DNA from 4 places in the Ruegeria sp. SCSIO 43209 genome. Region 3 is predicted to be linked to each of the others. Evidence: riboswitches for the same ligand, from Rfam matches in the RefSeq annotation. Region 3 holds a riboswitch; each other region holds the start of a gene.
The links. Region 3 has a riboswitch for cobalamin ahead of I5192_RS12835 (energy-coupling factor ABC transporter permease). Riboswitches for the same ligand answer to the same signal wherever they lie in the genome.
Positions count from the first base shown of each region.

Region 1 (7,996 bases), on a different replicon from region 3:
TTATCGTTCAACATCAGCGACAAGGTCATGCGGCCCACCTTGGGCAGCTTGTTGGCCATCAGGCTATCCAGCCATTTGGCGGCACCCGGCCCGCGCACTGTGAACTTGGTCATCGGCGACATTTCGATGAAGCCAGCCTCTTCACGGGTGGTGCGCACCTCTTCCTGAACACGCTCCATATGGTTGGTGCGGCGGAAACTGTGTTCGGGGATCGCCTCTTCGGGCGATTTGGCAAACCAGCGAGGAAATTCGTAGCCGTTAAAGCTGGTCCAAACCGCGCCCTGAGCAGTCAAAAGATCATATGACCCCATGGTCTTCATCGGGCGCGCATCCGGGAAGTCCTCACCCGGAACATGCGCATCCATATGGGTGCCCCATGTCTCGCGCACCTTATCCATGGTCCAACGTTTTGAGGCGTAGTCCGAGAATCGACGCGGGTCGAGCTCCGACATATCCATGCCCGGATCGCCATCGACGATCCATTTGGCCAAACGGTTACCAACGGTGCCGCCCCAGAGGATGCCACCTGGCATGCCTTCGGCCAGCCAAAGGTTCTCATGCCCCGGTGCGGGTCCGGCCAGAGGCAGCTCGTCCGGGGTCATCTGGAACGGGCCACGGGTGTTGGCCTTGATCCCAACCTCACCCAAGGTTGGCACCCGTTCGATGGCGCGTTCCCATTGGGTTTCCACGGCATCAAAATCCTCGGGCAACAGATCGGCTCCGAACTCGGGCGGGACACGATCCTCGGCAAACAGTTTGAGGTCTTTGGTGAATTCATACGGCCCGAACTGGATCCCGCCCACATCTTCGCGCAGATAAGCGCCGTAGTCCTCATCCCGCAGGATTGGGAATTCGGGCAAGCCTTGCGCCCGGCGCTCTTTCAACAGCGGCACCGTCTCGGTCGTCCAATACTGGTGAACGATCGGGATACATGGCAGGTCCAGCCCCACGCGGCGCGCATTTTCGCGGGCGTAGTTGCCGGTGGCAAAGATCAGATGCTCGCAGGTGATCTCACCCTGATTGGTGGTCACTTTCCAGTGGCCATTGTCCAGCTTCTCATAAGCCTGCGCTTCGGTGTTCTGGTATACCTTGGCGCCGGCATCCCGCGCGAGCTTGGCCAATGCCATGGTAATGTCGGCGGGATTCACATAACCGTCTTCCGTGTGCAGAATACCACCCCGAATATCTGAACTTTGATTCAGCAAGGGATGAATCTCGGCAATCTCCTCCGGCGTCAGCAGTTGGCAGGGCACGCCTGCAGCTTCGGCAATCGAGATATAGGACTGGAACTCATCCCAGCGCTTTTCGGTATTGGCGACCCGCAGTTGTCCTACCTTACGCAGCCCGACCGAACTGCCCATCTTCTCTTCCACCTCGGTGTAGATGCGGATGGTTTCCATCGTCATCTTCGACACGTTGTGCGACCGCACAAAGGTTACTAGCAAACCAGCCGCATGCCACGTCGAACCCGAGGTCAGTGTGGTGCGTTCCAGCATAACGGCATCAGAGCATCCATGTTCGGTCAGCCCATATAGAATTGACGCCCCGACGCATCCGCCACCGACAACCACGACTTTTGCATGTGACTGCATACTGCAACTCCTTCAACTTGTGCACGACCAACCGGGGGTCGCATTGCATGAGGAAAGATCGATATGAACGCCAAGAGTTTTGAGGACCTTTGGCACATCCCTTGATCATGTCTCAAACGGTTGTGGCGAATTTTCACCGTGAACCGCTGGCGGGCAATTGCAAAAAGATTCACTTTGAATAAGATCAGCTAAGCCTGATCTTCGGATAGTGCTTATATAATATTGGATGTAAAAAACATCACAGGTCAAATCACCTTGCTCAACAGGCCCTACGATCTTCCACCTGTAAGTTCGCTTATCAGCTTTGAGGCTGCTGCGCGGCATGTAAGCTTCAAGACCGCTGCAGAAGAGCTGAACGTCACGCCGGCCGCAATCAGCCATCAGGTCAAAGCGCTGGAAAACGAGCTGCAATGCGCGCTGTTTCTGCGCCATCATCGCGGCGTGGAACTTACTGAAAGCGGTGCTTATCTTCTTGTTGCCCTTCAACGTGGTCTGGAAGGCATCAGCGAAGCACTTGGGCAGTTGCGGCGTCAATATGACAGAAAAGGTGTAACGATCCGCTCAACCACGGCTGTCAGTTCACTTTGGCTCACCCCGCGCCTTGCGCAATTCTGGAAGCAATACGGACATGTTTCCGTGACGCAGGTCGTGACTGACCTCGGCATCGACACGTCAAAATGCGACCTAAGTATCCATTACGGCGATTCCAGTCGCGAAGCGGGCATCTTCAAGACACTATTTCACGACAAGATCATGGCGCTTTGCAGCCCAAGGTTTGCGCAACAGAATCCCATCAAACGTGTTGAAGATATTGCCAGGGTCCCCCTAATTCATCTCGACGCTCCGGATACCGGCTGGACCGACTGGCGTGCCTGGACCCGTAAACTGGGCTATGAAGGCCCGCTGAATTCCGCGCATCGGGTCAACAATTACACGATTGCGCTTCAGGCCGCTCAGGACGATATGGGCGCAGTGCTGGGATGGGAAGGACTGACCTCGGAACTGATCGCATCCGGAAAGCTGGTCAGGCTGTTGCCGCAAACCATCTCATCGCAACTGGATTTCTACGTGAAACTACACAACACCTCATCCGACCGCGCCAAGCTTGTGTTCAAGTGGCTCGGCCAAGCGGCTGACGGAAAGGTTTAAACTCGGCTCAGACCTGATCAGGACGAAATATCTTGTGAGCGAAGATCGAGGGCCTTACCGTTGATTTCTCGCAGTCCTGAATAAAAGCAAGAATACAAACACCGATCCGATTGAAGTTGTGACGATCCCCACCGGCAATTCCTGCGGAGCCAGCATAAGCCTGCTGAGAATGTCAGAGCCGGTCAACAAGGCAGCACCAACCATAGCGGCGGTTGGTAGAAGGTTTTTGTGCAAGGGACCTGCGATCCCGCGTGCAATATGCGGCACCATCAGACCGACAAAACCAATCACTCCGGCTACGGAAACAAACACGGCCGTTGCCAACGCTGCGGTGAAAAACATGCTGAACCGCAGACCCCGAACCGGCACACCCAGAGTAGCGGCAGTCAAATCCCCGGTCAGCAGCGCATCCAACCAGCGGCTGCGATAAAGCGAATAGCTCAGGATCAGCAGCAGACCGATGCACACCAGCGGGAACGTCTCCCAACGGGCCAGGCCCAGCCCCCCCAGCATCCAGAAGATGACAGAATGAGCGGCGCGGCTATCACCGGCGAAGATCAGATAGTTGGTGATGGCCGAAAACAAAAATGACACAGCCAGACCCGCAAGGATCAGCTTTTCCGGTGCGCTAGTGCGAAGCCCATGAACCAGCGCCAGCACGATGCCCGACGCCACAAGACCGCCGCAAAAGGCAGCCAGCGGCAGAGTCCAGAAACCCAGAATATCTCCGGTCACGGTAATTACAAACACCGCCCCCGCTGCCGCGCCCGAGGACAGGCCGAACAGAAATGGATCGGCAAGGTCATTACGTGTGGTCGTTTGCAGCACCACGCCAACGATGCCCAGCCCGCCACCGATCACGGCTGCAAACAAAGCGCGGGGCAATCGCAGGTCGAATACGATCCTATGCAGCGGTGACATCTCTCCGTCCTGCAACCCGGTACCGCGCAATATCGCGGTGAAGGTGTCGGACAAAGGAATCGAGGTTGTGCCGTAGATCGTGGAAATCAGCAAAAGGGCGGTCAGAACGACCGCCCCCAGCAACAACGTCAGGCCCAATCGGCCCATATCAGCTCTGACCCGGATGCATCGCGCGCGCCATCTTCGAGATCGCTTCGATATTTGCCGGTCCCGGCGTCAGCTCCTCGTAGCGCAATCCGATCCAGCGCTCGTTCTTGACGGCGTCAGTCTGCGACATGACGGGATGTTCCTGCAGGAACTTGAAGGTGTCCTCGGCGCCATTGCCGGTCTGATAATCCAACAAAACCAGGAATTCCGGGTTCGATGCGGCAACGGCCTCCCACGAAGTGCGGCCCCAGCTCGTGTCCATGTCATGAGTGACGTTTTCACCACCGGCGGCTGTGATCATCGCATCGGGAATCGCGAATTTACCAGCGGTAAACGGAGCATCTGCAGGACCATCCAGAAGAAAGACGCGGGGCTTGGGCAGTTCAGCAGTCTTGGCTTCGATCGCTGCCAGCTGCTCTTTCCAGCCCGAGACCAGAGCTTCGGCCTTGTCTTCGACTTGCATCACCTTGCCCAAGCGCAACACATCGCCAAACAGAAGATCCATGCTGGCTTCGGGGCGATCCTTGTCCAGATGGACACAGCTTTCGGTTAGAACCAAGGTCTTGATTCCGAACGGTTCCAGTGTATCTGGGGTCACATCACCACCCGGCTTCATGCCATAGTACCAACCGGCAAAGAACAGGTCGGGTTCAACCGCCACCAGGTTTTCGACGGTCGGATATTTCGGCGCAAGCTCGGGGATGTCGCCGCGCAGAGCATCAAAATCAGGGCTGGTCTTGTACCAGCCGGTGATGCCGGTCAGGCCGACGATCTTGTCCTGCAGACCCAATGCAAAGGCCATATCGGTCATGTTCATGTCATGCACAACCAGGCGCTCGGGCGCGGTATCAAAAACCAGCGGTTCGCCGCAGTTGTCTACGGTGACTTCTTGCGCAGCAGCACCGCTTGCCATGGCGGTGGCCAACGCCACGGGCCAGATGTATTTCATCTCAGTGTGTTCCTTCGACTAAGTTGAGACTGTGGTTCTTCGAATATCAAGCGCCGGAATCACGCGGCCTTCGTGGAGAAAGCAGAGGAAATCAACGCCAAAAGTTTCGCGGACTCTTTCGGGTGTCAGCACCTTGTCCACCGACCCAAACTCGATCATGCGGGTCGATTTCATCAGCGCCACGTGTGTGGCGAATTCGGGGATCATGACCAGATCGTGTACGATCATGACCACGGTGATCCCAAGCTCGGCGACCAAAGACAGCATCCGCCCTTTTGCATCAGGATCCAGATGGTTGGTCGGTTCGTCCAGAAACAGCAACGAAGGGTTTTGCGCCAAAGCGCGCGCGATATGGGCACGCTGACGTTCGCCTCCGGACAGTTGGGCCATGCGCTTGTCCGCGAGATTGGCGAGACCAGTCAGGTCTAAAATCCGGTCCAGCTCTTGCGCGTGGCCTTCGGCAGAGCGGTCCGCACGGATGGGTATTTGCCCCAGCGCAACATAATCGCGTAACGCCAAGCGTCCATCGGGCAGTTCCTGCTGACCTACCACTGCAATCATGCGCGCACGCTCTTTGGCCGTGAGCTTTTTCAGACTGCGTCCTTTGATCCGAACATCGCCAAGTGCCAGCGGCTCAGCGCCGCACAACAGATTGAGAAGCGTCGTTTTCCCCGCCCCGTTCGGGCCGGCGATGGCTAGAATGGAACCCTCGTCCAACTCGAACGAGACGCCCTGCAACAGGACATCTCCGTTAAGGGCATAATACTCAAGGTTTTCGGCAATCAGAAAGGGTGGCAACGTCATTGCGATGCTCCCTGTTCGATCCGCGGCATGCGCGAGAGGGTTTTATTGGACAACGCCTGCGGGCGATCAGTGGCATTTGTCCAGCCATCCGGGCTTTCACGATACTGCGCTGCAAACTCAGCCAGCGCCTGCACCTCATCCGCGGTCTGAATGCCACCAAAAAGGTATTGCGCCTTTCCTACGGCCTGGAACCCAACCGTTCTGGGACTATCGCAGCCTGCCATGCAAGACGACGCGCGGATCGCAAAACTGCGAGGTAATTTCCCAGTCAACGCATCGCAAATTTCATCAAGGGGCAGCCCTTCAGTGCAGCTTTCGCAGACTAGAATGAAATGATCAGGCGTATCTGGCATGGTCCACTCCACTTGTTTCCAAGCGCATGCGGAAGCTGCCGACAATGTAAACACGCGATTGACGCGCCATCAAAGCCTCCTTCCAGGACGCCCCGCCCCGGGTTGGTTAAACATCTGATGGCAGGTCTCCTGACTTGCGGGTCCGCGCTCGGCCAACCTTCCCGATCCTGTGGACCAGTGGCTGTTTGGCCTTGCTCACCGCTTACAGTTGCGGGGGCAGTTACGGAATTGGCACCTTTTGGCAAGCCTCACCGTATTCCCTTTTCATCCCGCGGCAACGCCACCGGGAACCATCAATCGATTGAGTGCCCGAGAACACCGGACACGTCAATGATAAAGTCGAAGGCACCCAACTCTGGTCGAGGATCGAGCGCCGCCAACCACGTGTCCGAAGCACCAACCGAATAGCTTGGGCTGCGCGCCGAATTTGTCTGGCCACGGTTGTCCATAGTTGGTGTGTTTGGAAATTAGACAATCTGAGGTAAGCTGAACAAATTTAGAGGTTTAGCTTTGTCAGCACCTTACCCCTGTTTGATCATTGCCTGGGTTTATCCAAGGAGACGGTTCTTTGACACATGTTTCGCAAAACGCATTGCCGCCGGATATTGTTGATGATGTCATTGACCACAATCTCGAGGCCGTTGCACGGTGGAAAGGCCATCGCTTAAGGGCTCAGCATGGGCGCAGTCACGGGTGTGTGGCTGCAATATTCACCGTCAGAAACGATCTACCAGAACAGTTCCGTCACGGCCTGTTTGAACAGCCCGCAGCCTATTCAGCCGCACTTCGCTTTTCCAACGGCGCGCATCTGGATGACCGGAAATCGGATGCCCACGGGATGGCGATCAAGCTTTTTGACGTGCCAGGCCCCAAGCTGATCGACGCCGAAGCACTTGCGCATCTGGGGACCACACAACTCAGCGACGAGTTCGATTTTGTATTGGTCGATCAGGATGTGTTTCCCAGCTACGTCCCCGATGAATATGAGCGATTGGGCAGGCTTGTCGCCACATTACAAGCGGTCCAGCACGCGATCAAAGGGCGACGAAAATGGAGCCTTAGGTTGATCACCAAAGGGCTGCGCGCAGGATTTCGCGCCTTCCTCACTCGTGAAGGCAAGCGTCAGTTTCGCGTCGCGAGTGATTTTGCCTCGAACTATATGCACTCGCCTTTTGAGGTCCATTTCTGGTCGACAACACCGTATCGGCTGGGCCCCGATCTAACGGTCAGATACTTGGCCCGCAGCGCGAAACCAAAAATTCCGGCACATCCGGTAGACGACCCAGATGGGATCGGGCAGTGTTTGCGGCAAGACGTGGCCGATGGAGAAAATCACTTCGAGCTGTGTGTGATTGAGCCCCCGCGCCCGGCCGACGAATTCGATGTGCTCGACAATCGCATCCGGTGGGCATGCGACCCGCAACCAGATGCACCTCTTGATCCGTACCATCATACCGTCACGCCCGTGGCGGATATCACGATTCCCAAAGGTGCAGAATTTGATCCGCAGAATGGAGACGCGATGAGCTTCGCGCCCTGGCGTGTCACGGCAGATCACGAACCTTTAGGACCGATTAATGCGATCCGGCTCAGAACCTATCTGAGCTTGGCCAGCGCCCGGTTCCCGAATCGATGACCAAACGGAGATGTATTGATGCTGGACGTTGATGATCTGATCAAACTCGGATTCAAGATCTCCCCACCCGTTACGAGCTATTTAGCCGCGATCAGGCTTGCAAACGCCGCGAAGATCCACCGACCGCGGCCCTATACGATGGGCGCAGACTACACGACATGGCCCGGCGTGTTTTCCCATCGCTGGATCGGTCGGCATACAACGCCAGAAGACCTCTCACCCGTCCTGCCGTCGGAAAGCGAAGTTGCTGATCTCTTTCGCCGACGGACACAAATGGATGGCAGCCCGCTTACCTTGATGTGCCCGCAAGGATCGACACTTTTGTTTATCTCGGCCGCACAATGGTTTACCGACAGTTTCCTGCGCACCTTTGGGGCGAAAGGACCGGTTGATCAGACGGATTCGAACCACGAGGTCGATCTGTGCCAAATCTACGGGCTGAACG
Region 1 covers NZ_CP065362.1:256,696-264,691, forward strand. The annotation lists gene I5192_RS20610 (FAD-dependent oxidoreductase) at 1-1,592, opposite strand, end outside; gene I5192_RS20615 (LysR substrate-binding domain-containing protein) at 1,848-2,741, shown strand; gene I5192_RS20620 (iron ABC transporter permease) at 2,796-3,809, opposite strand; gene I5192_RS20625 (ABC transporter substrate-binding protein) at 3,811-4,758, opposite strand; gene I5192_RS20630 (ABC transporter ATP-binding protein) at 4,777-5,562, opposite strand; gene I5192_RS20635 (DUF1636 family protein) at 5,559-5,915, opposite strand; cobalamin riboswitch at 6,017-6,225, opposite strand; gene I5192_RS20640 (hypothetical protein) at 6,209-6,364, opposite strand; gene I5192_RS20645 (hypothetical protein) at 6,484-7,551, shown strand; gene I5192_RS20650 (peroxidase family protein) at 7,570-7,996, shown strand, end outside.
Region 1: linked by a shared signal. The riboswitch ahead of I5192_RS20635 (DUF1636 family protein) and the one ahead of I5192_RS12835 (energy-coupling factor ABC transporter permease) in region 3 are both predicted to bind cobalamin.

Region 2 (7,996 bases), 660 kb from region 3:
CACGCCAGAAGCGTTCGACGTTGTCGTTTCCAGCGCGATGGACCTGCAACTGAAGCTCGCGAATGACGGATATGCGCTGGCGCTTAACGATCTTCCGCACCCCCCTTGGGCGCAATGGCATCAAAGCCTGTTCGCCTTCACTTCGGAACCCGCAACCATCGTTGTCAACCGCACCGCGTTCGAAGGACAACCAATGCCGCAAACGCGGCAGGAACTGATCGAAGCGCTGCGTGCCCGCCCGGATGATTTTCGGGGCAAAGTCGGCACTTATGACGTGCGCCAGTCGGGATTGGGCTATTTGTTCGCGACGCAGGACGCCCGCGCCTCGGAAACCTATTGGCGCTTGATGGAGGTTTTGGGCGGCCTGGACGTGCGGCTGTATTGTTGTTCGGGCGACATGATTAACGACCTGGCGGATGGTACGATCGCGGTGGCCTACAACGTGCTTGGCAGTTATGCGGCGGTACGAACAGAAGGAAAGGATGCCCTTCAGATCATTCTGCCTTCGGATTTTCAGACGACGATGATGCGAACCGCCATGGTAACTGGCAAAAGCCGCTTGCCGGAGGAAGCGGAAACCTTTGTCCGGCACCTGACCACGCTGAATCCGGAATCAATGGCAGCACTGCCACTTCTGGACACGCAGGACTCCACGACCGAAAGCGCAGCGATAGCGCTGGACCCTGCGCTGTTGACGTTCCTCGATACGCTGAAGCGCAGAAAGTTCCTGTCTGCCTGGGAAAGTGCCGCTATTCAAAAATGATCGGACTTAGACAACAACCCTATCCGTCATCGCTGAACTTGTTGCTTAACACTGTTGACGCTGGAAGACATCAGCCAGCCCAGATTACCTCGCACGAATCTATAATCAGAAAAATGATCTCGGCTCAAAGTTTCTCGACGGCCACCTGCGCCCCCATGATGGCCTTGAGCCGCAGCCCCGCAGAATGTGCCCCGAGGAATTCGTGGAACGCACGCATCACGTCATCTTTCCACCACCCTCGCCTGTGATAATCGTCAAGCATGATTACGCCGCCTTCGATCATCTTGGGCAGCAAAGCATCCAGATCCGTTTTTACGCCCTCGTAGGAATGGTCGCCGTCCAAATAGGCAAACCCGATGCTTTGATCTTCAAACAAACGCAGCGCCGGTTGCGAATAGTCGCGAATGATCGAAACTTGCCCCTTGGCGATCTCGGTGCTGTATTTACCCGTTACTGCATCGTAGATCCGATCCATATCCTTTTGCGTGCGCGCTCCGGCAAGCGAAGCACCGCCATCCGGGTCTTGCTGTACTTGCCAGGGATCGATGAGGCACAATTTAGAGGGTTGCAGCTCTTCCAGCAGAATCCGCGAAAATTCGCCCTTCCAAACGCCAATTTCAACGCTCAACCGTCCATGCGGCATGGTCTTGAGCATTTCGCGCCGCAGGGAATCCTTCCGTTCGCGCTGCTCAGCTTGCTTCTTGCGGCGATCCTCAGCAGATACAGCTTCACCCATAGACGTCTTCTCCGGTTGAGGAATTTTGCAACGCTTCAACCAGATCAACCCAGTCCGGTCTGGCTCTCAATTCTTCGGCTTTCGACCTGTGCCACTCACATGCTTGGTGATGGAGGTCTGCCAATTGCGGATCTGCCATCATCTCAGATTTGATGTCGTGCATAGCCGGCATGTGTTCCAGAATTGAGCGATCCTCAACATCATTGTGGTTCATCATGAGCCAGTATTTGAGCCCTTGATCCTGCCCCACATGATTGGTGCGCCCACGGTCGCGCTTGACCAAAAAGCTATCAGTGCTGCGCACAGCATAATGATGAATGCGCGCGAATTCATGGCTGAAACCACGCCATGCTTTCCATTTCACTTGGTCTGCTGGGTACAGGTTCCCGCCCGAATCCCGCCACAACACGCCTTCGTATGGCGCGTCAGGGTTCGGTGCATCTTCTGGATTGATCCTGGGACGATGGGCGCGAAAACGGCTGAATTTTCCGTTGTTGCGGAACAGCGTTTTGAACCCTTTGGTCCGATGATGCGGATAGCCGTCTTCGGTGGCGGCCAGAAAGAAAGTCTCAGGTACAGGTCGATCAACGAAATCGTTCTGACCCGCATTTCCGAACATGCGCCAGCAGATCGAGATCGCGTCCGCCACGCCGCTGGCCTCAACGAGGCTTCTTATATCACTATTGGGCAAACGGATATTGATATACTCGTCCACATCCAAACTGAGAATCCAATCCGATGACAGATAGCTTGGGTGATTCCGCGCAAGCGAAAATGCACGAACCTGCGGCGCGGCGCGCGGACCCAGTCTGTTTCGCTCGTGGTGAGCCCAGCCAAGCACTTGCAGCCGTTCGCCCATGGCATCAGTACCATCAGCGCAATCATTGGTATAAATCAGAATGTCATCAAAACCGATTGCGTGGTTGTAGGCCACCCAATCGATCATGAAAGGCCCTTCGTTTTTCATCGTTGTTACGATGAGAAAGGTCTCATTCGTCATAAGTTGTTCTCTTGCCTGTGCCGGTGTCGGACTCCTGTTGATCTGTTTAGAATAGCCCCAGAATTTTGTCCAACCAGGTCGCCAGACAGCCGCAACGCTTGCCGATTATTTGATCTACCGATTCTGCGGGATCACCTCATAACCCGGTTCTTCTGGCTCGTCGTCCAGCATCTCGGTTGGGAACCCTGGCGCCTGGATCTCCAGTCCGGTCGCGTCCTCTAGCCGCCTGATGATGTTCGGGGACAGTTCACGCTCACCATATCGCGCGATGCCATCTTCGAAAATCTTAATCATCAATGGGTTTATCTCCAGAGGAACTCCGGCACGGTCGGCGACCTCCTGAAACAGACCGATATCTTTTTTCACCAGGTCCATGGTGAAGGAAATATCGCGCGAGCCGTTCAGGATGACCTGACTTTCGGTCTCGTGCACGAAGGATGTGCCTGACGATATCTTGATCGCCTCATAGGTGGTTCCAAGGTCCATACCGGCGGCCTTGGCTGTCACCAATGCCTCGGCGCAGGTGATCAGGTTGGCGGTAGCCAGATAATTGGTCAACACCTTCAGAACAGAGGCCGAGCCCAGATCGCCCGTGTGCAAAATGCGACGCCCCATGGTGGTCAGGAATGGCAGGATACGTTCAAAAGTCTCACGATCACAGCCTGCGAAGATCGAGATATTACCCGTCGCTGCCCGGTGACATCCGCCGGAAACCGGGCAATCCACTGCAGCCCCGCCTCGTTCGATGACCATTGCGCCAAGGCGTTTGACTTCGGCTTCATCGGTGGTCGACATTTCCATCCAGATTTTGCCAGGGCCGACCTCTGGCAACATTTCCTGCATCACCGCATCCGAGGCCGCAGGAGAAGGCAAACAGGTTATAACAGCATCGCAATTGCGCATCAGTTGCGCCGGGCTTTTGGCGGCTTTGGCACCCTTGGCGACGAATTCGGTCACCAGATCCGGGTTCAGGTCATGAACCGTCAGATCGATACCGTTTCGTAGCAGCGATCCAGATAGCTTGCCCCCTACATTCCCCAGCCCGATAAACCCTACTTTCATGCGCGGTATCCTCCTGTTCGCATCTTGCTGCCATGCCAGCACGTCGTTGCAGAAGTATCATGCCGCCCAGCGACCCCGACAGGTCGCTTTTTATCCGCTTTTTCACGGATCGGCGCGACTCGCTTGACAAGCAACCCTGCCCTGCCGCATGTCCCTTTCGTTGGTGTCTGCGAGAGCAGATGAAAAGGGAATGCGTCAGCGGTTTTTGCCGTCAAACGCAGCCGCCCCCGCGACCGTGACCGGAGAGGGTGCCCAAAGCCACTGGCAGTATGGCCGGGAAGGCGGGACATCCGACAGAGGCCTCCTCTGACATCCGCAAGCCGGGAGACCTGCCAACGCCCGAAGATGAAACCGGACGGGGTGTTCCGGTGTGGGGCTGTGATCGGCCCGCATGAAACCCCGTCCCCCACGAAGAGGATTTGGGGGGATGAGAGACATGACCGAGACCGCACCGGTCGAACTGCTGGTTTGCACTACCTGCCGTCGCGGGCTGCCTGTCGAGGATGACGCCCAGCGCCCCGGCACGTTGCTGCACAAGGCGCTTGAACAGGCGGGCCTGCCCGAAGGCATTACCTTGAAAGCTGTGGAATGCCTGTCGAATTGCGATGAAGGCTGCTCGATCGTGCTACGCGGAGGACCGGATCGCTGGACTTTCGTGTATGAGCATCTGAACGAGATCGACCATGTTGAAACCATCGTCGAAGGCGCAGCCAAATACCTCGCCACCGAGGACGGTTTGGTCAAATGGCGCGAACGTCCCGAACATTTCCGCAAAAACTGTGCGGCCCGCATTCCCCCGATTGGAGCCCTGAAATGAGCAATCTCGAGAAACTCCCCGTCACTGTGATCACCGGCTTTTTGGGCTCGGGCAAAACCACTTTGGTGCGACACCTGATGCAGAACCCGCAGGGCAAGCGTCTGGCGGTGGTCGTCAACGAATTCGGCGATGTCGGCGTCGATGGCGATATCCTGAAGTCCTGCGCCATTCCTGATTGCCCGGCGGAAAACATCATGGAACTGGCCAATGGTTGCATCTGCTGCACCGTGGCCGATGATTTCATCCCGACCATTGAAGCCCTGATGGCACTAGAGCCGCGCCCCGATCACATCCTGATCGAAACCTCCGGTCTTGCCCTGCCAAAACCGCTGCTGAAGGCGTTCGACTGGCCCGATATCCGCTCGAAAATCACCGTCGATGGCGTGATTGCTCTGGCCGATGCCGAGGCCGTGGCCGCTGGTCGGTTCGCTCCGAATGTCGAGGCGGTAGATGCGCAACGCATGGCAGATGACTCGATTGATCATGAAACTCCCTTGTCCGAGGTGTTCGAGGATCAGATTTCCTGCGCCGACATCATTCTGCTGACCAAGCCCGATCTGGCTGGCCCGGAAGGCGTTGCGAAAGCGAAAGAGATCATCGCCGCCGAAGCGCCCCGCCCCCTGCCCGTCGTCGAAGTGGCTGAGGGTGCCGTGGACGTCCGCGTCGTGCTGGGTCTAGAAGCCGCGGCCGAGGATGACATGGACGCGCGTCCCAGCCATCACGACGGCCATCACGATCACGAGCATGACGATTTCGAAAGCATCATCGTTGAACTGCCCGAGCAAACCGATCCGATTGATCTGGTCGCCAAGATTGAACGATTGGCCAACGAGTTGAATATCCTGCGCGTCAAAGGCTATGCCGCCGTTCAAGGCAAGCCCATGCGCCTACTGGTTCAGGCCGTCGGTGCGCGCGTGCGTCACCAATATGACCGCCCGTGGGAGCCCGGCGAAGACCGTCGCTCGCGCCTTGTGGTCATTGCCGAGCATGACGATATCAAAGAGGCCGAGATCCGCGATATCCTCGTGGGTGTAACCGAGGCTGCCGAGTAAGACTTATGCACGTCGTCTTCCGCGAAAGCCATGGGCTCGAAGAAACCGAGACCCCGACCGATCTGGGTCAGAGCCCGGCGGACCTGGTGGTGCTGTCCTTTTCCGACAGTGACCTTGGCGCTTTCGCGGCGGGTTGGCATCGTGGAGGTGGGCCTGAAGGACGCATGCCAACGATGCGGCTGGCCAATCTGACGGCGCTGAAGCATCCCCTCTCAGTCGACACATATGTCGAGCAGACACTGGAGGGCGCAAAGGGCATCCTGATCCGTCTGATCGGTGGAGTGCCCTATTGGGCGTACGGCTTGCAGCAGGTTCTGGCGCTGGCGCAGGCCAAAGGGATTGCACTGGCCGTACTGCCCGCAGACGGTCGCGAGGATACGCGGCTGGATGATTACTCTACCCTGCCTGTCTCGACCCTGCGGCGGCTGGCGCATCTGTGCGACACCGGCGGTGAGGTCGCGGCGCAGGCCGCTCTGGCGCAGATGGCACTGGCTGCGGGGTTGTATGCAGGTCCGGTCATGGGCGCCAAGACCATCCCCGAATGCGGTGCCTGGTGCCCAGATCACGGCGTGATCCCTGCAGAAAACGCTCTGCCCGGTGATGCGAAACGTATCATCGTAACCTTCTATCGTGCTTATCTGACCTCGGCGGACACAGCCCCAATCGCAGCGCTGATCCGCAGCTTGCGCGCGCGGGGTTTTGAGGCCGTCGGCCTGTTTGCCCCGTCGCTCAAAGCACCAAATGCCGCCGATTGGCTGCGCGAAACTATTGTGGCGCTGAAGCCTTCGGCGATCGTCAACGCCACCTCATTCTCAGGCAAGGGCGCATCAGGCACCTCACCTCTCGATGTGGCAGAGGTGCCGGTCTTTCAGGTGGCGCTGGCCACCTCACGCCGCAAAGCGTGGGCCGAAGCGGAACGTGGCCTTTCACCAGCTGATCTTGCCATGCATGTGGTCCTTCCGGAAGTGGACGGGCGGATCAACGCGGGCATCGTATCTTTCAAAGAGCCGGGCAAACGCGACCCGCATCTCGAATATTCTCGCTTCGCTCATCGGGCTGAACCCGAACGGATCGAAGCCATCATCAACCGCATCTCCGGCTGGCTGAACCTTCACGACAAACCCACAGCGGAGCAGGTTCCGGCGCTGGTACTATCGACCTATCCCGGCAAAGACTGGCAGATGGCACATGCAGTGGGTCTGGATGCGCTGGCCTCGGCTGAGGCAATGTTGCTCGATCTGCAAGGCGAAGGGTATGACACCGCGCCTGCCGAGCCAATTGCTGAAACTCTTCTTGATGCCTGGATTTCATGGCCGCTAGAGGATTATCAGGTGGCGCTGGCGGCGCTGCCGGAAACACTCCGCACCGATCTCAATAAGGTTTGGGGCACTCCCGAAGACGACCCTGCTTTCACAAATGGCGCGTTCTACTTCACTGCGCTGCGTCGCGGAAAGGCTCTGATCGCGCTGCAGCCCGAGCGCGGTACACCCGAACTGCGCGATGACGACTATCACGATCTGTCGCGCACACCGCGCCACGCCTACGTCGCCTTTTACTTATGGCTGCGCAAAGGATTGGTCGCGGATACGCTGATCCATATCGGCGCGCATGGCACGCTGGAATGGTTGCCGGGAAAATCAGTCGCCTTGTGCAACGAGTGTTGGCCCGAGGCGTTAATCGGCGATTTGCCGGTGATCTATCCCTTCATCGTCAACGACCCCGGCGAGGCCGCGCAGGCCAAGCGTCGGATCGGGGCGGTCACGTTGGGCCATATCCCACCCCCGATGAAGGAAAGCGGCACACCGGATCGCATGGTACGGCTGGAATCGCTGTTGGACGAGTTCTCGAACGCGGACGGGCTAGACCCCAAACGCCGTGATCGCCTGCAGGAAGATATCCGGGACGAGGCGCAGGCCATCGGGCTGGAAAGCGATCTTGGCCTCGATCAGGCCACCTGTACCGCCGAGGCGATCACGCGCATTGACCGATTTGTCTGCGACATCAAGGAAAGCCAGTTCGGTGATGGGCTGCATATCTTTGGGCGCGTCCCCGATGAGACGGGCAATTTCGACGCTGCCCCCTCAGCCCAAGCTGAACGCTCTGCCCTGATTGACGCTTTAGCGGGCAAACGGATCGAGGCCGGGCCGTCCGGATCCCCCTATCGCGGGCGTACGGATGTTCTGCCGACCGGGCGGAATCTTTACACGACCGATCCGCGCTCGGTTCCCACGCGCGCGGCCTATACACAAGGCGTCAAGCTCGCTGAGGAACTGGTTCGGCGGCACCTGCAAGAAGAAGGCGACTACCCCAAGGGCTTGATCGTCGATCTATGGGGTTCGGCCACCATGCGCACAGCGGGCGAGGAATTCGCCATGGCGCTGCATCTGCTGGGGGTGAAGCCGGTTTGGGACAAAGGGTCTGAGCGGGTCTCGGGCATCGAAGTGTTGCCGATCACCGATCTCAGCCGCCCGCGACTGGACGTAACATTGCGCGTCTCAGGTCTTTTCCGGGACGTGTTCCCGACGCTTTCCGCGCTGTACGGTCAGGCTGTCCGCGCATTGACCAA
Region 2 covers NZ_CP065359.1:1,889,936-1,897,931, forward strand. The annotation lists gene I5192_RS09515 (ABC transporter substrate-binding protein) at 1-763, shown strand, start outside; gene I5192_RS09520 (class I SAM-dependent methyltransferase) at 888-1,499, opposite strand; gene I5192_RS09525 (glycosyltransferase family 2 protein) at 1,492-2,499, opposite strand; gene I5192_RS09530 (NAD(P)-dependent oxidoreductase) at 2,614-3,600, opposite strand; cobalamin riboswitch at 3,706-3,913, shown strand; gene I5192_RS09535 (DUF1636 domain-containing protein) at 3,998-4,378, shown strand; gene cobW (cobalamin biosynthesis protein CobW) at 4,375-5,430, shown strand; gene cobN (cobaltochelatase subunit CobN) at 5,436-7,996, shown strand, end outside.
Region 2: linked by a shared signal. The riboswitch ahead of I5192_RS09535 (DUF1636 domain-containing protein) and the one ahead of I5192_RS12835 (energy-coupling factor ABC transporter permease) in region 3 are both predicted to bind cobalamin.

Region 3 (7,996 bases):
ACATTGGTTCGAAAAAGATAGGGTGCTCAGGCTGACGCTGTTGGCCCTCGCGCCGCCGTTGCTTTACTACGTTTGGATCGTTGCTGGATCGCTAAATGCTGGGTTCTTTGCCGGAGTTTTTTCATGACCAAAGAGTTCATCAGAACGGCGGATGCAAAGCTGACCGTTTATCTGAACGGTCCGATCTGGGACGGCGCGCGAGCCGCGACCTTCGGCGATTTTTCCTGCAAAACGCCTGAAGCCGGTGCCGAAATCCTGTGCAAAGGGATCGAGAGGGTGAAAGACGCCGGCCTCAACCGCATCATCGGGCCGATGTCAGGCGATACCTGGCACAGTTACCGGTTCGTCTCGGATAGCGACGGGTCCGCTCCGTTCCTGATGGAGCCTACCAACAAACTTCATGAGCCCGGGGTTTTCCAGTCGGCAGGATTTACAGAGATCAGCCGGTATTTTTCGGCCCGGGTGTCGTTGCAAGCCGCAACCGGGTCAGCACCGCCGGAAAGCGATGGGTTCGTGGTGGAAGAGTGGGACGGAACAGACCCCGAGGCGCTGTTTCGTCAGGTCTTCGACCTGTCAACCCGCGCATTTTCCGGCAACGCGTTCTACAAACCGATATCCGAGGCAGATTTCCTGGCCATGTATATGCCAGTTGTGCCGATGATGAAGCGCGATCTGATCCTTTTTGCGCGCCGCCATGACGGGACATTGGCAGGGTTTCTGTTTGGCATTCCCAATTATGCCGAAGGCCCCAATCCGGCATCCGCAATCCTCAAGACCTATGCAAGTCTCGAACCGGGCGCCGGACGGCATCTGGCTCACCGGTTTCACAAGGCGGCGCTCAGGATGGGGTACGAAACCGCCATTCATGCGCTGATCCATGATGACAACACCTCCGCCGAGCGCAGTGCAGCGGAAGGCGCGACAATATTCCGGCGCTATACTTTGCTTGGACGGAAGCTGAATGGCTGACCTGCTGTCCCAATTCGCCACGGCGGTTAAACGGGTTCCTGACCGGACAGCCATAGTGGACGGCAAGGGCCGCGAGATCACCTTTCAAACCCTGCGCACGCGCGTTCAGCACTTGGCAGGTCGGTGGCAGGACAAGGGTATCCGGTCAGGTGATCGTGTGCTTTTGGCCATGCCAGTCAACGCGGACCTATATGCAAGTCTGGCTGCGCTTTGGACCCTTGGCGCAACCGTTGTCTTACCAGAGCCAGCCTTGGGGCTGGCCGGTCTGCGCCACGCCGCCCGAACAACGAAGCCAAAAGCGTTCTGTGCAGCGGGTGCGTATTCTTTGCTGAAGTTTCTGGTTCCGGATCTCTGGGCCCTGCCCCTGCTGACGCCTGGTAAAAGCCGCAGTAACCCGGTGGCGCAAAAGGTACAACCGGACGATATCGCCCTTATTTCCTTTACCTCTGGTACAACTGGCCAGCCCAAGGCCATTCCGCGCTCGCACGCGTTTTTGATGGCGCAGCACGATGCCATCGCACCCCTCCTCGACAGCCGCAAGGCCGAGCGCGATCTGGTGGCCTTTCCGGTGTTCACGCTGATCAATCTGGCGGCCGGGCGCACAAGTGTTTTACCCAACTGGAGGTTCAGCAAGCTGGACCGCATGTCGACTGTGCAGTTGGAAAGCTGGCTTCAAACGCAACAGATCACCCGGGCCCTCATCCCACCATCGCTATGTGAAAAACTGGTTCAATCCGACGATACCGGTCCGTTGCACACGGTGTTCACCGGCGGCGGTCCGGTGTTTCCGAGTCTTGTCGAGGCGTTGAGAACCCGGCACAGCCTGTCAGTTGTGTGCGTCTACGGGTCGACCGAGGCTGAACCGATTGCCCATCTTGACGCCGCGAATATCACGGTGAAGGATCACCGCGACATGGCTGTTGGAAGGGGTCTTCTTGTGGGATACCCGGTGCCCGAAATCACGCTCCGCATCCGCGACAATGAAATTCAGGTCGCCGGCGCACATGTGAATGACGGGTATTTGAACCCGACCCACTCAAAGAACAACAAAATCAAGGAAGGTGACGTCATTTGGCACCGGACCGGTGACGCTGGCGCGCTGGATGATGACGGGCGTTTATGGTTATGGGGGCGCGTCGGGTCCGAAATTGAAGTCTTTTCAGGTACGCTCTTCCCCTTTGCTATCGAAGTCGCGGCACAGCGATGGCCAGGTGTAGATCGATGCGCGCTCGTCAATACCAAGGCAGGCCCCACACTTTGCGTCCAAGGTTCCGCGGATCACATCGACGATTGGACTAAATCTGCGCTTGGTTTTGACGTTCCAAATGTGATTTCGATTAAGAACATTCCTATGGACAAGCGTCATGCCTCCAAAGTCGATCGTACGAAACTTACACGCATAATAGAAACCTGACGCAATATGGCTCGTAGGCCACTGAGCCTGCCCAACTCATCGCTCCCGTCGCTGTGCGCGTTAACAGAGGACTGAGTGTAGCGACGAAGTCATTGTTTTAGAATTTCCAATCAAAACCTGCACACCTTGGTCAGGGGAAATCTGCAATTGCCAGTTACATCTGGCCGCATGAAACATATAATCGCAGATACACTGTTAGGGTGCGCCCCGGCGAACGGTTGATACCCATGTCATTGCACAAAGATGTTCGGCTTGACGCGTCATCCAAATCCGTCCCAAACCTCAAGCGTTTCTAACCCAGAACTACTAGCCGGCTTTCTTCTATGCTGCTGCAAGAATGTCAATTAAGCTCACGCACACAATCACGACTAATAACTGCGCGCTCGCGAACTTTGCTGCTCTGCATTTTAAATTGAATAAGCTGTTGTAATGCGTCGATGAACATAAAAGATTGAAATAGAGTTCTCTTGGCTCGGTAGCTTCAGATACCCAGGAGAAACGAGTATGGGGAAAGCAGATATGACAAAACCTACTTCCGCTCAGAAAAAACTTTCGGAACGGTTACCAGTTTATCTATCGTTGGCCTGTATCATATGCAGCTACCTTGTCTCCGCCGCTTCATTGCAAGCTTCTGAGCTTCCCTGGATCAAACTAGATAGAGAGGTTCAGGCGCCATCGGGCGCCAAATCACTCTGCAAAGATTATTCGTGGGCGTGCGCGAATACTCGTACTTCTGGTCTGCCAGAAGCGCAGGAGAAACAGATCGTTAAAGCGATTAACTTGCGCGTCAATCGGAGGATCCGCGCCGTTTCGGATCAAAACCAATACGGGACAAAGGAATACTGGACGCTACCAATGCAGGGGTCAGGGGATTGCGAAGATTTCGCTTTGCAAAAGAAGTTTGAACTAATGCAGAACGGCTTGGATCCTACGAAGCTACTTATTGCAACTGTCTTAGACACCAATCGCAGTGGCCATGCAGTTTTAGTTTATCGCTCGAGTGAAGGCGATTTGATTCTGGACAATGTCACCAACAGGATCAAATCGTGGAAGGAAACGAGGTATCTTTTCCTACGAATACAGGACCCAAATCACCCTGATCGTTGGGTACAGGTTTCTAGCGGCTAAAAACAATGTGGCGCGCCCTCGAGACGCGCCACAATAAAATTTTGGTCCTGCGTCTACTGGTTGTTTCGCGGCAACCCAAGTTTAGGACACCGCTTCAAACTTTGGTCAAGCTTTCGCAGCGTTGTACAAACGCGGAGTCACCAGACCTGTACTGTTCAAACCGCGCATCGCCTTGGCTGCCGCAAGCACTGCCAGATCAGCAATCGGCTCAATGACAATTACCAGCATATAAGCACCGCCAAAGGACAGAACCGACGCCATGGTTTCTGCGCCGAAACCCTGGCCGTAGAAGGCCCAGAACCCAACCCATGCGACTACTCCTCCCTGATACGTCGCACTTAGGGCAAGAGCTTGGCCATATTTGAGGTCAACATATGCTGTGCCGGGTGCGATGATGCGGCTGGCCAGTGCTTGTAGCGCAAATAGCGGCACCAGCAGAGTGGTCAGGTTGATGAAGTACTGCGGAAGATCGAACGGGGCAAAAAACACACCCTGAATCAGGAGACCAGCTGCCAATCCAAAAGCCGCGGGTGCAGCACCGAGAAGCAGAAACAGCGTCGACCCCAGGATGAAGTGGACTTCAGAGACACCAACCGGGAAATGCGGCAGGACTTCGAAGAAAAGGAAAACACCAACGGTGGCGAGCACCGAGCGCATAACAAAAGATGCAGGTCCATTCGCACGCAATGTGGAAAACGTTTCTTTCGCTGCGTAAGTAGCCGCACCTGCGGCGGTAACATAGGAAAGCGCGATTTTGGCACCATTCACGATGCCCGGTTCGATATGCATGTTCTTTCTCCCTACCGCCTCACCCGGCGGCTTGTCAGGTTGAATCGACCGTAAGGCCGACAGGTTCAGTCTGGGCATAGCCCGGCGCTTTACGGCAGGTCTCCTGACTCGCGGGTGCTCGCTCCGCCAACCTTCCCGGTTCCATTACGAACCAGTGGTGTCTTGGCATCGCTCTCCGCTCACAGTTGCGGGGGCAGTTACGGAATTGGCGCCATTGAAAACACCGAACCGTATTCCCTTTTAATCCTTTTGGCTTCCGCCATCAGGAACCGAAAACAATTCACCGCTACAATGGCGGCTTCGCCTGTGTCAATTGTCTTTGCGACCTATTCCAATGTAAACTCGACCGAAGCAGGATTCACGCAACCGGTCACTTGATCGACAGGGTAAACCAAGCGTTACCTGAAACCTCTTGAAGCTCTAGCTGCTAGAGGCTTTAAGATTCGGATTAATTCGCGATAGTGCGATCCAAATACGTTAAACTTGTGAACCAGGACGAGACCTATGCTTACAAGGCGCCATTTCATTCAATCCACCATAGCGCTGTTCTCGGCGTCTGCGGCCAGTCCATTGATCGCCAAAACCTGGCCAACCGCATCGCAGAAGACCTATTGGGACAGTCAGGTCACGCCAATTGGTTACGATCCAATGACCTCAAATCCGTGGGGTGTTCATGACCGTTTTTTACCAAGACGCGTCGCGGCAAATGATGGTTTGGTTCCAGGTGACATCCATGTGGATGCCGTCGCGCGCTATCTCTATCATATCGAAGAAGGCGGGACCGCAATGCGCTATGGCGTAGCGATCGCGCGCGGGAACCTTTACGAGCCCGGCACCTATGTTATCCGCCGAAAGGTCGAATGGCCACACTGGACACCAACCGCTTCAATGATCGAGCGCAACCCCGAATACGCGGAATTCCGGAATGGCATGGAGCCCGGGCCGAATAATGCTCTCGGCTCTCGTGCCCTTTATCTATACGTTGGAGACCGAGACACATATCTCAGAATTCACGGCACGCCTGAGCCAAGAAGCATCGGCGGTCGCGCAAGTTCTGGATGTGTGCGAATGATCATGGCTCATATCAATGACCTCTACCCAAACGTGAAAACCGGCTCGACCGCTTTCCTATACTCTGCCGAAGATAGCGTCACAGCCCGCTCATGAATATTGGGCAGCGTACATGGACGTCGCTGCCCTCATTTCGATCAGGCGTCGCGCGCAATGCAGATCGGAGCGCCATTCGTCGCGCGCAATGGTACCAATGTCGTCTCGACGGGTCCGCTGTGCTCATACCAAAAGCAATTGTCTTCGGGCAGGAGGCGCGCTGTGGTCAAATCCTGCGCCGGCCCTGCCAGCGCTACGACCGAATCTGGCACGTTGCCTGGTTCAAGTGCTTTGCTTTTGGCCCCAGTGAACTGGGCTGAGCAACCAGCCGTAATCGAGACTAACGTGATGGTAATTGCGATCCGTTTCTGCATTGATCTATTCCAAATTTTTTGCGTCATCTGCAATTAGATTGCATCCACACGGCCGGCCCGCAAGACGAAATGAACTAACAATATCGCAGGCAAAGAACCCGGATGAAAAAATATAAAAGGTATTGAAGCTCTAGTTACTGTAGGAACTATTTACAAAGGACCATAGAGATTCTTGAGGTCCAATCATGTCATCCGATACCCATAGCCACGACCATGGCCACGAAAACAAACATGGTCACCACGCATGCGGTAGTGGCGGGTGTGGCGACATCGCCCCCGCCGGTCCAATTCCTGAAGGTGGTAGAAGCTTTCAGGTCTCTGGCCTTGATTGCGCCGAAGAGGTGGCGATCCTGAACCGTGTCGTCGGCCCGAAAGCAGGTGGTGAAGAGCATCTCGCATTTGATGTGATCAACGGTCGGATGACGCTTCTTGAAAGTGCTTCCAAGTTATCTGACGAAGATGTCATGCTGCTGGTTGCGAGTACTGGTATGACCGCCAAACCATGGGATGACGGAAATGCCGCCCAGGACCAGGTGGCGCATATTGCACGTCAGCGGCGGTTCACCACTCTTAGCGGAGGGTTTTGGGCAGCAGGTTTTGGCTGGCACATTTTCGAAACCGGCATGGGCGGTGCGCTCGGGCTGTTCTCGGGACATGGTGAGGTTCCGATGCCTTTGCCCGAGGCAGCTTTGTTCGCGGTCGCGATCTTGTTTGGCGTCTGGCTGGTGGCCCCTAAAGCCTGGTCTTCGGCGCGTCGACTTTCGCCGGATATGAACCTTTTGATGGTTGTTGCCGTCGCTGGTGCCATCGCTCTGGGTGAGTTTTTTGAAGCCGCAACTGTAGCATTTTTCTTCTCGCTCTCTCTTTATCTGGAAAGCTGGAGTGTCGGACGTGCTCGGAACGCGGTATCCGCGCTGCTTGATCTGGCCCCCCCGACGGTTCGGCTGGTTCGTGCTGACGGTTCTGAGGCAACGGTCCCGGCGGCGGATGTCTTTGTCGGTGACAGCTTCATCGTTCGCGGTGGGGATCGCATTCCACTTGACGGGGAAGTCATCGAAGGGGCCGGTGCCGTTGACCAGGCTCCAATCACAGGTGAAAGCGCGCTGATTCCCAAAGAGCTGGGTGATGAGGTCTATGCCGGCACAATCAATGGTGAAGGCACCCTCAAAATACGTGCGACGAAAACAGCGTCAGACACCGTGCTTGCCAAGATCATCCGGATGGTCGGTGATGCTCATGCTCGCCGTGCGCCGGTTGAGCAGTGGGTTACAAAATTTGCGCGGATTTATACGCCCATCGTTATGGTCGTCGCAGTGGCCATCGCCCTGATCCCACCGCTTGTATTTGGCGCATCGTGGGGCTTCTGGTTTTACAATGCACTTGTTCTGCTGGTTATCGCCTGCCCCTGTGCGCTCGTCATTTCCACACCGGTTTCAATCGTTGCGGCTTTGACCGCTTCGGCCCGGGCTGGGGTTCTGATTAAGGGCGGCGCATATATCGAGGCCCCCGGGCGTACCACCGCACTGGCCATGGACAAGACCGGCACGATCACCATGGGTGAGCCTGAAGTGGCCAATGTCTATCCGCTGGGCGGCGCATCCGAGCAAGAGCTGTTGGCGAACGCTGCAAGCCTTGAGGTTCGGTCTTCACACCCGCTGGCCCGCGCCATTTTGACCAAGGCAGAACAGACCGACATTTCGATATCGGCGGCTGAAGACATCCGAACCGTTCCCGGTCGTGGTCTGGAAGGCCGTACCGAGCGTCGAGATATCTGGCTTGGCTCCGACCGCTTCGCTGTAGAGAAAGGCTTTGGCGCGTCCATCCCTGCCGAGTTGCGCAACCAAATCGAAAGCGCGGGAAGCACACTTGTTGTTGTCGGGGATGAGAACGGGTTAACCGGTTTGCTTGAGCTGCGGGACCGCATTCGACCCGAAGCCCGAAGCATCGTAGCCCAGCTTCATGCGCAGGGCGTGAAGTCAATCATCATGCTGACTGGTGACAACGAACAAACAGCGAGAGCGGTAGCAGCCGAAGTCGGCATCGACGAAGTCCGGGCCCAACTTCTGCCGGAGGACAAAGTCGCTGCGATTGAGGAACTGGCAGAACAGCACGAGATGGTTGCGATGATCGGCGATGGCGTCAACGACGCGCCTGCGATGGCTCGGGCACATTATGCAGTTGCGATGGGTGCAGTTGGATCTGATGCTGCTATTGA
Region 3 covers NZ_CP065359.1:2,549,311-2,557,306, forward strand. The annotation lists gene I5192_RS12815 (hypothetical protein) at 1-127, shown strand, start outside; gene I5192_RS12820 (hypothetical protein) at 124-969, shown strand; gene I5192_RS12825 (AMP-binding protein) at 962-2,383, shown strand; gene I5192_RS12830 (transglutaminase-like cysteine peptidase) at 2,888-3,511, shown strand; gene I5192_RS12835 (energy-coupling factor ABC transporter permease) at 3,617-4,300, opposite strand; cobalamin riboswitch at 4,376-4,589, opposite strand; gene I5192_RS12840 (L,D-transpeptidase) at 4,805-5,467, shown strand; gene I5192_RS12845 (hypothetical protein) at 5,509-5,781, opposite strand; gene I5192_RS12850 (cation-translocating P-type ATPase) at 5,967-7,996, shown strand, end outside.

Region 4 (7,996 bases), 290 kb from region 3:
CCTAGATTGGGTTCAGTTTCTCGTCAGTCCAACGTGTCTGCAAGCCAGTGTTGCAACAAAAAGTGCGCAATCGCACCTTTTCGGGCAGGCAACAGCTTAGGGTGATCCCCAGCGAAGGCCTGCATCATCTCGGTCCGTGTGACCCAGATCGCATCCTCGATCTCGACCGGATCGATCTGGATATCGCGCGATAACGCCTCGCCTGCGCATCCAAACATCAGGGATGCGGGAAAGGGCCAGGGTTGGCTTGCGAGATAGCTCACCGCACCCACGGGCACGCCCGCCTCTTCCATCACTTCGCGCCGCACAGCGGCTTCCAGCGTTTCACCGGGCTCAACAAAACCAGCCAAAAGCGAATACATGCCTTCAGGCCAGCCCGGAGAGCGCCCCATCAGCACCGAATTGCCATGGGTAATCAACATGATGACCACAGGATCGGTGCGCGGGAAATGCTGGCCGCCGCAGGCCGGGCAACTGCGCTGCCATCCACCCTGAGACATCTCGCTGCGGGCACCACATCGGGCACAGAATTGATGCGTTTCGTGCCAGCCGATCACCGCCTTGGCGGTTGCCGCAATCTCTGCGTCTCGTGGGTTGAGGCGTGTCATGATGCGGCGCAGCTCGGCAAAGACACACCCCTCGGGCAGATCAGGGTGCTGCTGTTCGCTGCGATCGACAAAATCTCCGACACCGGATAAATCCAGCCCTTCAGCCGCCCAGCCCGAGATGCCCATGGCAAAAAGCGGCGATCCATCCTCGGATTTTCCAAGGAAAATCGGTTGCTCGATCACACCGCCCGGGCCTTGTTCGAGAATCTTGTGCGTCATCGGAAGCCGGACGAGCCGGTCCAGTGCCTCACCCTCAACCAACAGTTTGCCACGCCACAGCAACACACATGTTGCCAAAGGGTCACGATAAACCTGTGCCAGTTTGTCCGCGTCGCCGCGCAGCAAACCCGCCCGATCCAGTGCCGAGCCGCCAAATGTCACCTGTTCTGCGCGTTTCATGCCTGCCGTTCCTGACTGCCGCGCAAAGGGCTGCCACGTCTTACCTGATCGTGCAACGGGTATCGACCAAACATTTTTCGACCCTGCCGCGGAATGACCGCAGCATCGCCCCGGAAATTGCATTAAATCGACCTCATGGTGGAAACGTTGGCACACTGACAGCTAGAAGTTGAAGATATTGAAATCAAAGCATTTAATGCGACGACGAAGAGATGCGGGTGATAGCGCACGGATTCGAATCCTTGCAACATCCGATCTACACATGCACCTGACGTCATATGATTACTATTCGGATCGCCCCGAACCTGCGATTGGTTTGACCCGTACCGCCAGCCTGATTCACGAGGCGCGCAGACAGGCTGAACGCGACGACGCCCTTGTGCTGTTGTTTGACAATGGTGATAGCCTGCAGGGAACGCCATTTGGCAACTGGGCAGCTGAACACGTGCCAGACGCCCATCCCCTGCCACGCGCGTTCAACACGTTGAACTATGACGCGATCGGATTGGGTAATCACGATTTCGGATTTGGGCTGGAACTCGTCAATCGCATCGCTCGCCAAACCGCCTGCCCAATGATTTGCAGCAATATGCAAACCACTCAGACCGAACAAGGTTGGGATGTACACACGATTCTGCATCGGGTTGTCAGACTAAATGGACAGGACACCGCAATCCGCATCGGGGTTCTTTCTGTTTTGCCCTCTCAAACCGCACAGTGGGAAGCACATCTGCTAACGGACCGGGTCGTGGTAACAGACATTCTGGCCGCTGCGCGGCGCGCTGCTGAAGATCTCAGCGTGCAAGGTTGCGACCTGATTGTCGCCCTTGCGCATACCGGACTGGGATCGGCAATGGCCGAGCCGGATATGGAAAACGCGATCATCCCGCTGGCCGAGATGCCGCTGATTGATGCCGTCGTCGCAGGCCACACCCATCTGACACTGCCCGGAAAGGCGCATGATGGTTATCCATTCGTCGACAGTACGCGGGGGCTTGTCCATGGAACGCCGGTTGTCATGCAGGGTTGGGCCGGGTCTCATCTTGGGATCATTGATCTGACACTGCAAAAAGATACCACCGGCGATTGGCGCATTACAGGCAGCCATGTCGAAGCGCGGGCAATCGCTCAATCGGGTACAGAAATACCCGAATGCCAAAGGATCACAGAGCTGTTTGCGACCGGCCACGCTGCGACGCGCAAAAGGGTGACCAGGCCAGTGGGCACAATCCCACACACGCTGCACAGCTACTTCTCATATTGCGTACCGGATCGCGGTCTGGCCTTGGTTGCGGCGGCTCAGGCCGCTGCCCTACGCCCGCATTTGGTCGATACCGACTGGGCAGATTTGCCTATCATATCGTCAGCCGCCCCGGCAAAGTTCGGCGGGCGCGCAGGAAGCAAGTACTACACGGATATCCCCTCAGGCGAGATTTCAGTTCGACATATCGCCGATCTCAGTGTCTTTCCTAATGAATTGCGCGCGGTGCTGGCCTCAGGTTCTCAGATTCGGGACTGGCTTGAGATGTCAGCCGGGCTGTTCCATCAACTTGGCTCAGACGCCCCGATCGATCTTGCCGATCCTCAGCGCACGGGCTTCAACTTCGATGTCCTGCATGGTGTCACCTACCAGATCGATCTTTCGCAACCGGCGCGGTTCGATACGCTCGGTCGAGTGATTGATCCGGCATTTTCCCGCATACGCAACCTGGAATTCGATGGGCAGCCGATTGCGCCTGACCAGAGTTTCCTTGTCGCCACCAATAACTACCGCGCCAATGGCGGTGGTCATTTTCCAATTGCGCGACAAGCCCGTATGATTGACCTGCCTCAGATCAGCATACAGGATATTCTATGCAAATACGTCGCGGGCACATTGCCCGCCGACCCACTCGCGCATGCACCGCGCCCCTTTTCTTTTGTACCAAACCAAAGGCAGGGCGCGATCCTGACAACGGGGCCGCGCGCGCTACACCATGTTGCAGAGCTTGCTGAGTATCATCCACGCATTCTGCCCGACGTTGCGGATGGTTTCATGCGTATTCATCTGACCTTCTGACGGGTTGCCATTTTCAGGGGATGCACCTATATCGGCTTTGAGAGGTTGGCGCGGGCGAGCGCCTCGCCAACCTGGTCAGGTCCGGAAGGAAGCAGCCACAACGAGCCCCGCTTGGGTCGATGTCCAACCTCTCACTTAGAACCTATCAGCCGCAGGAGGGCGTTTATGATTGTAGCAAAAACCCTTCGGGCAGACCGGTTCTGATCCTTTCCGATCAACTGATTGCCTGAACACGTCGTCGGCGGATGCGCGATTGCCATTCGACGGGATTGCTGTTTCTGATCACAGGCAGACCAATGTTACTTTCCTTTCCGGACCTCGGATGGTCCTCTCATTTCGCGGCTCAGCATACGGCTGATCCGTCACTTCTTCCGTATCGCATCTCGGCCGTACACCGGGATCGACTGATCGGGCTGAGCCCTGAAGGTGAATCGCCTTTGTTATCTCTGGATCAATCAACCGGTGCATATGCCGTCGGAGATTGGGTTCTGGTGGATGAAAACAAACGCATACGCCGCGTGCTGGACCGGCGCAGCCTGCTGCAGCGCCGGGCCGCAGGTGCAGGGGCAGCGGCGCAGCTGATTGCTGCAAATGTTGATGTGCTGTTCATCGTCAGTTCCTGCAACGCCGATTTCAATATGCCACGATTGGAGCGGTATCTTGCGCTGGCACATCAGGCAGGCTGCTATCCGGTGGTCGTTCTGACCAAATCGGACATGTGCGATGATCCGAGCCTTTATGTAGATCAAGCCCAATCGCTCGCCCCGTTTCTGACGGTACTTGCGGTCAACGCGCTGGATCACGGCGATCTCGAACAAGTTCTGTCGTGGTGTCCGAAAGGACAAACCAGCGCCTTGATTGGATCATCCGGCGTTGGGAAAACGACGCTCGCCAACGGGATGACGGGGCAGGATCAGGCCACCGCAGGTATTCGCGAAGACGATGCGCGCGGCAGGCACACAACAACCTCACGCGCCTTGCATCGCATGCGCAATGGCGGCTGGCTGATCGATACGCCCGGCATGCGCGCGTTACGTCTGCTAGATGCGCAAGAGGGGTTGGATGAGGTGTTCTCGGACATCTCAGACCTCAGCCTGAATTGCCGCTTCTCGGATTGTCAGCACGAGACCGAGCCCGGATGTGCGGTGCAGGCGGCAATCGACGCTGGTACGCTTGATCCCGCGCGGCTGGACCGCTGGCGCAAGCTGCGGCGCGAAGACCAACACAATTCCGCTTCGGTGGCGCAGGCCCGCGCCCGCGACAAGGCGTTCGGCAAGATGGTGCGCAGCGTGATGCACGAGAAAAAATCCCGTAAAGGGCTATAACGAAGCTGGGCACCGGCCTACCGGTGCCCAGCGCTATCAGGCGATCAGCCTAGGCCAGACTGCCGCATTCCGTCTTGCGAATGCACCGATATGGCCGATCTTGGATACTCCGAATTCGCTTGGTGCAAGCAGATGGCGCCCGGCTTTGGGTCCATAGAGATCGGCAAGACGCCAGACAGCATCCGGCGGCACCATTTCATCATCTGCGAAGGTAAACAGATCGACACGTTTGCCCAAGTCTTCCCAGCGGGCGGCGGGCAGTGTCGTGCCGATCTCTGGCACATAGCTTTTGGGGGCGGTGCACCATTTGCGCCATTGCCAATAGACTTGGGCAGGCAGGTCCGATCCAAACCCGACCAACCGTCCGGGCAGGTAGCCAAGCGCCTTGACCACCAGCGGCGCGTGACCAAACCAGAACAACGCCGCCAAAGCGCGATAAGGCCAAGGGTGATCCGCCAGCGTTACCAGACCCGAACAGACACAGATCATCCTGTCAATCTGATCGATATCGGGTTGGATCGGGCCAAACATTCCGCCCAAGGAATGACCGATGCTCCATAGCTTGGCCTGCGGAAACCGTCGGCGCATCTCGGCCCGGGCGGCTGGAATGTCGATCAACGCCCAATCGGCCATGGTGACATTTGACCGCTTTTGCGAACCCACCAAAGAGTGACCAAAATCCCGGTAATCGTAAGTCAGGCAGGCCATGCCCTGTTCTTCGGCGAGCCATCGGGCGAAGTACTGATAGTAATCCCTCGGCACCCCAGTCGCACCGTTTATGACGACCACCTTTTCGGGGTCGGCAACCGGACGGTAAAGCCGCGCCGACAACATTGCCGGGCCGGACGGGATTTGAAAATCCTCGGTCACAACCGCCTGCTGCGTGTCCAACATGGTGCCCTCCAATACCGACTGAACTGATCAGTTCACCCGAAGCGCCTCAAGTCAAGGTTGACGTGACTGGACCATACGTCACTTGCCTGACGCAATCTTCTTGACTCGGGCACGGCGCAGCCGCTAGCCATGTCGCGATGGTTCTCGCGCCCAATCGGGCCGGGATGAAAAGGGAACACGGTGCGGTTCTGCCCGGATAAATCCGGAAAGAACCTAGTCCGAGACTGCCCCCGCAACTGTAAGCGGAGAGCAATGCCGAGATACCACTGGCCTCGAAGGCTGGGAAGGTCGGCAAAGCGATGACCCGCAAGTCAGGAGACCTGCCATCAGATGTAGAACCGAAACTCGGGCGGGGAGTCCGGGACGGGTTTGATCGTGCTCCGCAACGACCAACCTGTGCCACGCCCTCGCCCTGCGCGCGGAGGGCGCATTGATGATCTGGAAGACCAAAACACACGAATTCGCGGCGACTGTGTGCCAACGTACTGGCGCACCCTGCCCCGCATTGGCACAGATGGCGCGGGCTCTGACGCAGACCATGTCCGCCACAAAACCGGTCACGAAAACTGAGTTTGAGATTGAAGGCACCATAGATCTGTCGCACTGCCCGGAAGGATGCACCGCCCGCTTTCGCGCCCAATGCGACCAGATACGTGTATTCTGCGGAACCGATCCTGAAATCGATACCGGCCGGCTGGATGACTACGCAGACATGATGTTCGGAACCGAGTACCGCAGCCTACCCGCAGACCTGCTAAGGAATCCTCCTTGCGCCATGCTTGAGGCTTCGCTTCTGGTGCAGCACAACGGTGGCGAAATCTCGCCACATGTTGGTGTCTAAGCCGTCAAACGGCTTGAACACGGGCCGGTTCAACGGCCCAAAGCATCTGGGCATTTGTCTCGACTGCGCAAGGACGCACCGTACGCAATCGCTTCAATGCCGTCTCAGGCCGTTCACCGCATTCAACCATCAGACGCAGAACCACCATCCCGGATCGGCCACAGCCACCACGGCAATGCACTAGCACACGGCCACCACCTGACAACGCCTGACGTGCGGTCGCGCCAACGCGGGGCCAGCGGTCCAAAATCTCTTTGGGTGGCGTGCCAAAATCTTCGATCGGCAAATGCACCCATCTGCTGGCACGCCCCTGAATATCAGCGCCAAAATTCCGCGCACCATCCTGAATCATCTCGACTTCAGTGGTCATCGAGATCACAAGTCCCGGCTTCCAGTCTGCGATAAGATCAAGGTCTTCTGCATACGTTCCTCCACGCCCAGGCATCGAGGACAAGGCCAAGGTGCCTCCGCCAACCTGCAACGCATAAACCACCAGTTGCGACATAATCTCCCCCCAAACAAACTTTACCCAACAACATACTGGTCCAGTAAATAGAATAGAGTGGATTTTAGCCGCATACCCACGCATTCCAAAATGAAAATCGTCCCGGCTGGCTGTGGACGCGGGCGGCGGGGGCCTCTACGCTGCGGCGTAACGCGAATCCGACAGAGCAGACATGACCGAGACGCCCAGCCCCGCCTACCAGGTTCTTGCCCGCAAATACCGCCCCGAAACCTTTGCCGATCTGGTCGGTCAGGACGCCATGGTGCGCACTCTAAAAAACGCCTTCGAGGCGGACCGGATCGCGCAGGCCTTCATCATGACCGGCATCCGCGGTACCGGCAAGACGACGACCGCTCGGATCATAGCCAAGGGTATGAACTGCATCGGTCCCGATGGCAGCGGCGGCCCTACCACCGAACCCTGCGGTCAATGTGAACACTGCGTAGCCATCATGGAGGGCCGCCATGTCGATGTGATGGAGATGGACGCCGCCAGCCGCACCGGTGTCAATGACATCCGCGAGATCATCGACAGCGTACGCTATCGCGCTGCATCCGCGCGCTACAAGACCTATATCATCGACGAGGTTCACATGCTGTCGACCAGCGCTTTCAACGCGCTGCTCAAGACGCTGGAAGAACCCCCCGAACACGTGAAGTTCATCTTTGCCACCACCGAGATTCGCAAGGTCCCGGTGACCGTCTTGTCCCGTTGCCAGCGCTTTGATCTGCGCCGGATCGAGCCGGAGGATATGATCGGACTGCTTCGCAAAATTGCAGGTGCCGAAGGGGCACAGATTGCCGAGGATGCGTTATCGTTGATCACCCGGGCCGCCGAGGGATCGGCGCGCGATGCGACCTCACTGCTGGATCAGGCGATCTCGCACGGGGCCGGTGAAACCAGCGCGGATCAGGTGCGCGCGATGCTGGGGCTGGCCGATCGGGGCCGGGTGCTGGATCTGATGGATATGATCCTGCGCGGCGATGCTGCAGGCGCGTTGACCGAGCTGAGCGGGCAATATGCCGAAGGGGCTGATCCACTCGCCGTCTTACGCGATCTGGCTGAAATCACGCATTGGGTTTCGGTGGTCAAGATCACCCCGGATGCCGCCGAAGATCCCACCGTTTCCCCCGACGAACGCGCCCGAGGTCAACAAATGGCCGAGGCTCTGCCCATGCGAGTCCTTACACGCATGTGGCAAATGCTGCTGAAAGCGCTCGAGGAAGTTTCCGCCGCACCCAACGCAATGATGGCTGCGGAAATGGCCGTGATCCGCCTGACCCATGTGGCCGACTTGCCTAGCCCGGAGGAGCTGATCAAGCGTCTGCAAGATACGCCTCCGCCGCCCAATGGTGGCCCCGGCAA
Region 4 covers NZ_CP065359.1:2,835,456-2,843,451, forward strand. The annotation lists gene nudC (NAD(+) diphosphatase) at 24-1,007, opposite strand; gene I5192_RS14195 (bifunctional 2',3'-cyclic-nucleotide 2'-phosphodiesterase/3'-nucleotidase) at 1,204-3,066, shown strand; RNA gene ffs (signal recognition particle sRNA small type) at 3,105-3,203, shown strand; gene rsgA (ribosome small subunit-dependent GTPase A) at 3,363-4,391, shown strand; gene I5192_RS14210 (alpha/beta fold hydrolase) at 4,428-5,285, opposite strand; cobalamin riboswitch at 5,407-5,628, shown strand; gene I5192_RS14215 (hypothetical protein) at 5,719-6,126, shown strand; gene I5192_RS14220 (protein-tyrosine phosphatase family protein) at 6,131-6,631, opposite strand; gene I5192_RS14225 (DNA polymerase III subunit gamma/tau) at 6,804-7,996, shown strand, end outside.
Region 4: linked by a shared signal. The riboswitch ahead of I5192_RS14215 (hypothetical protein) and the one ahead of I5192_RS12835 (energy-coupling factor ABC transporter permease) in region 3 are both predicted to bind cobalamin.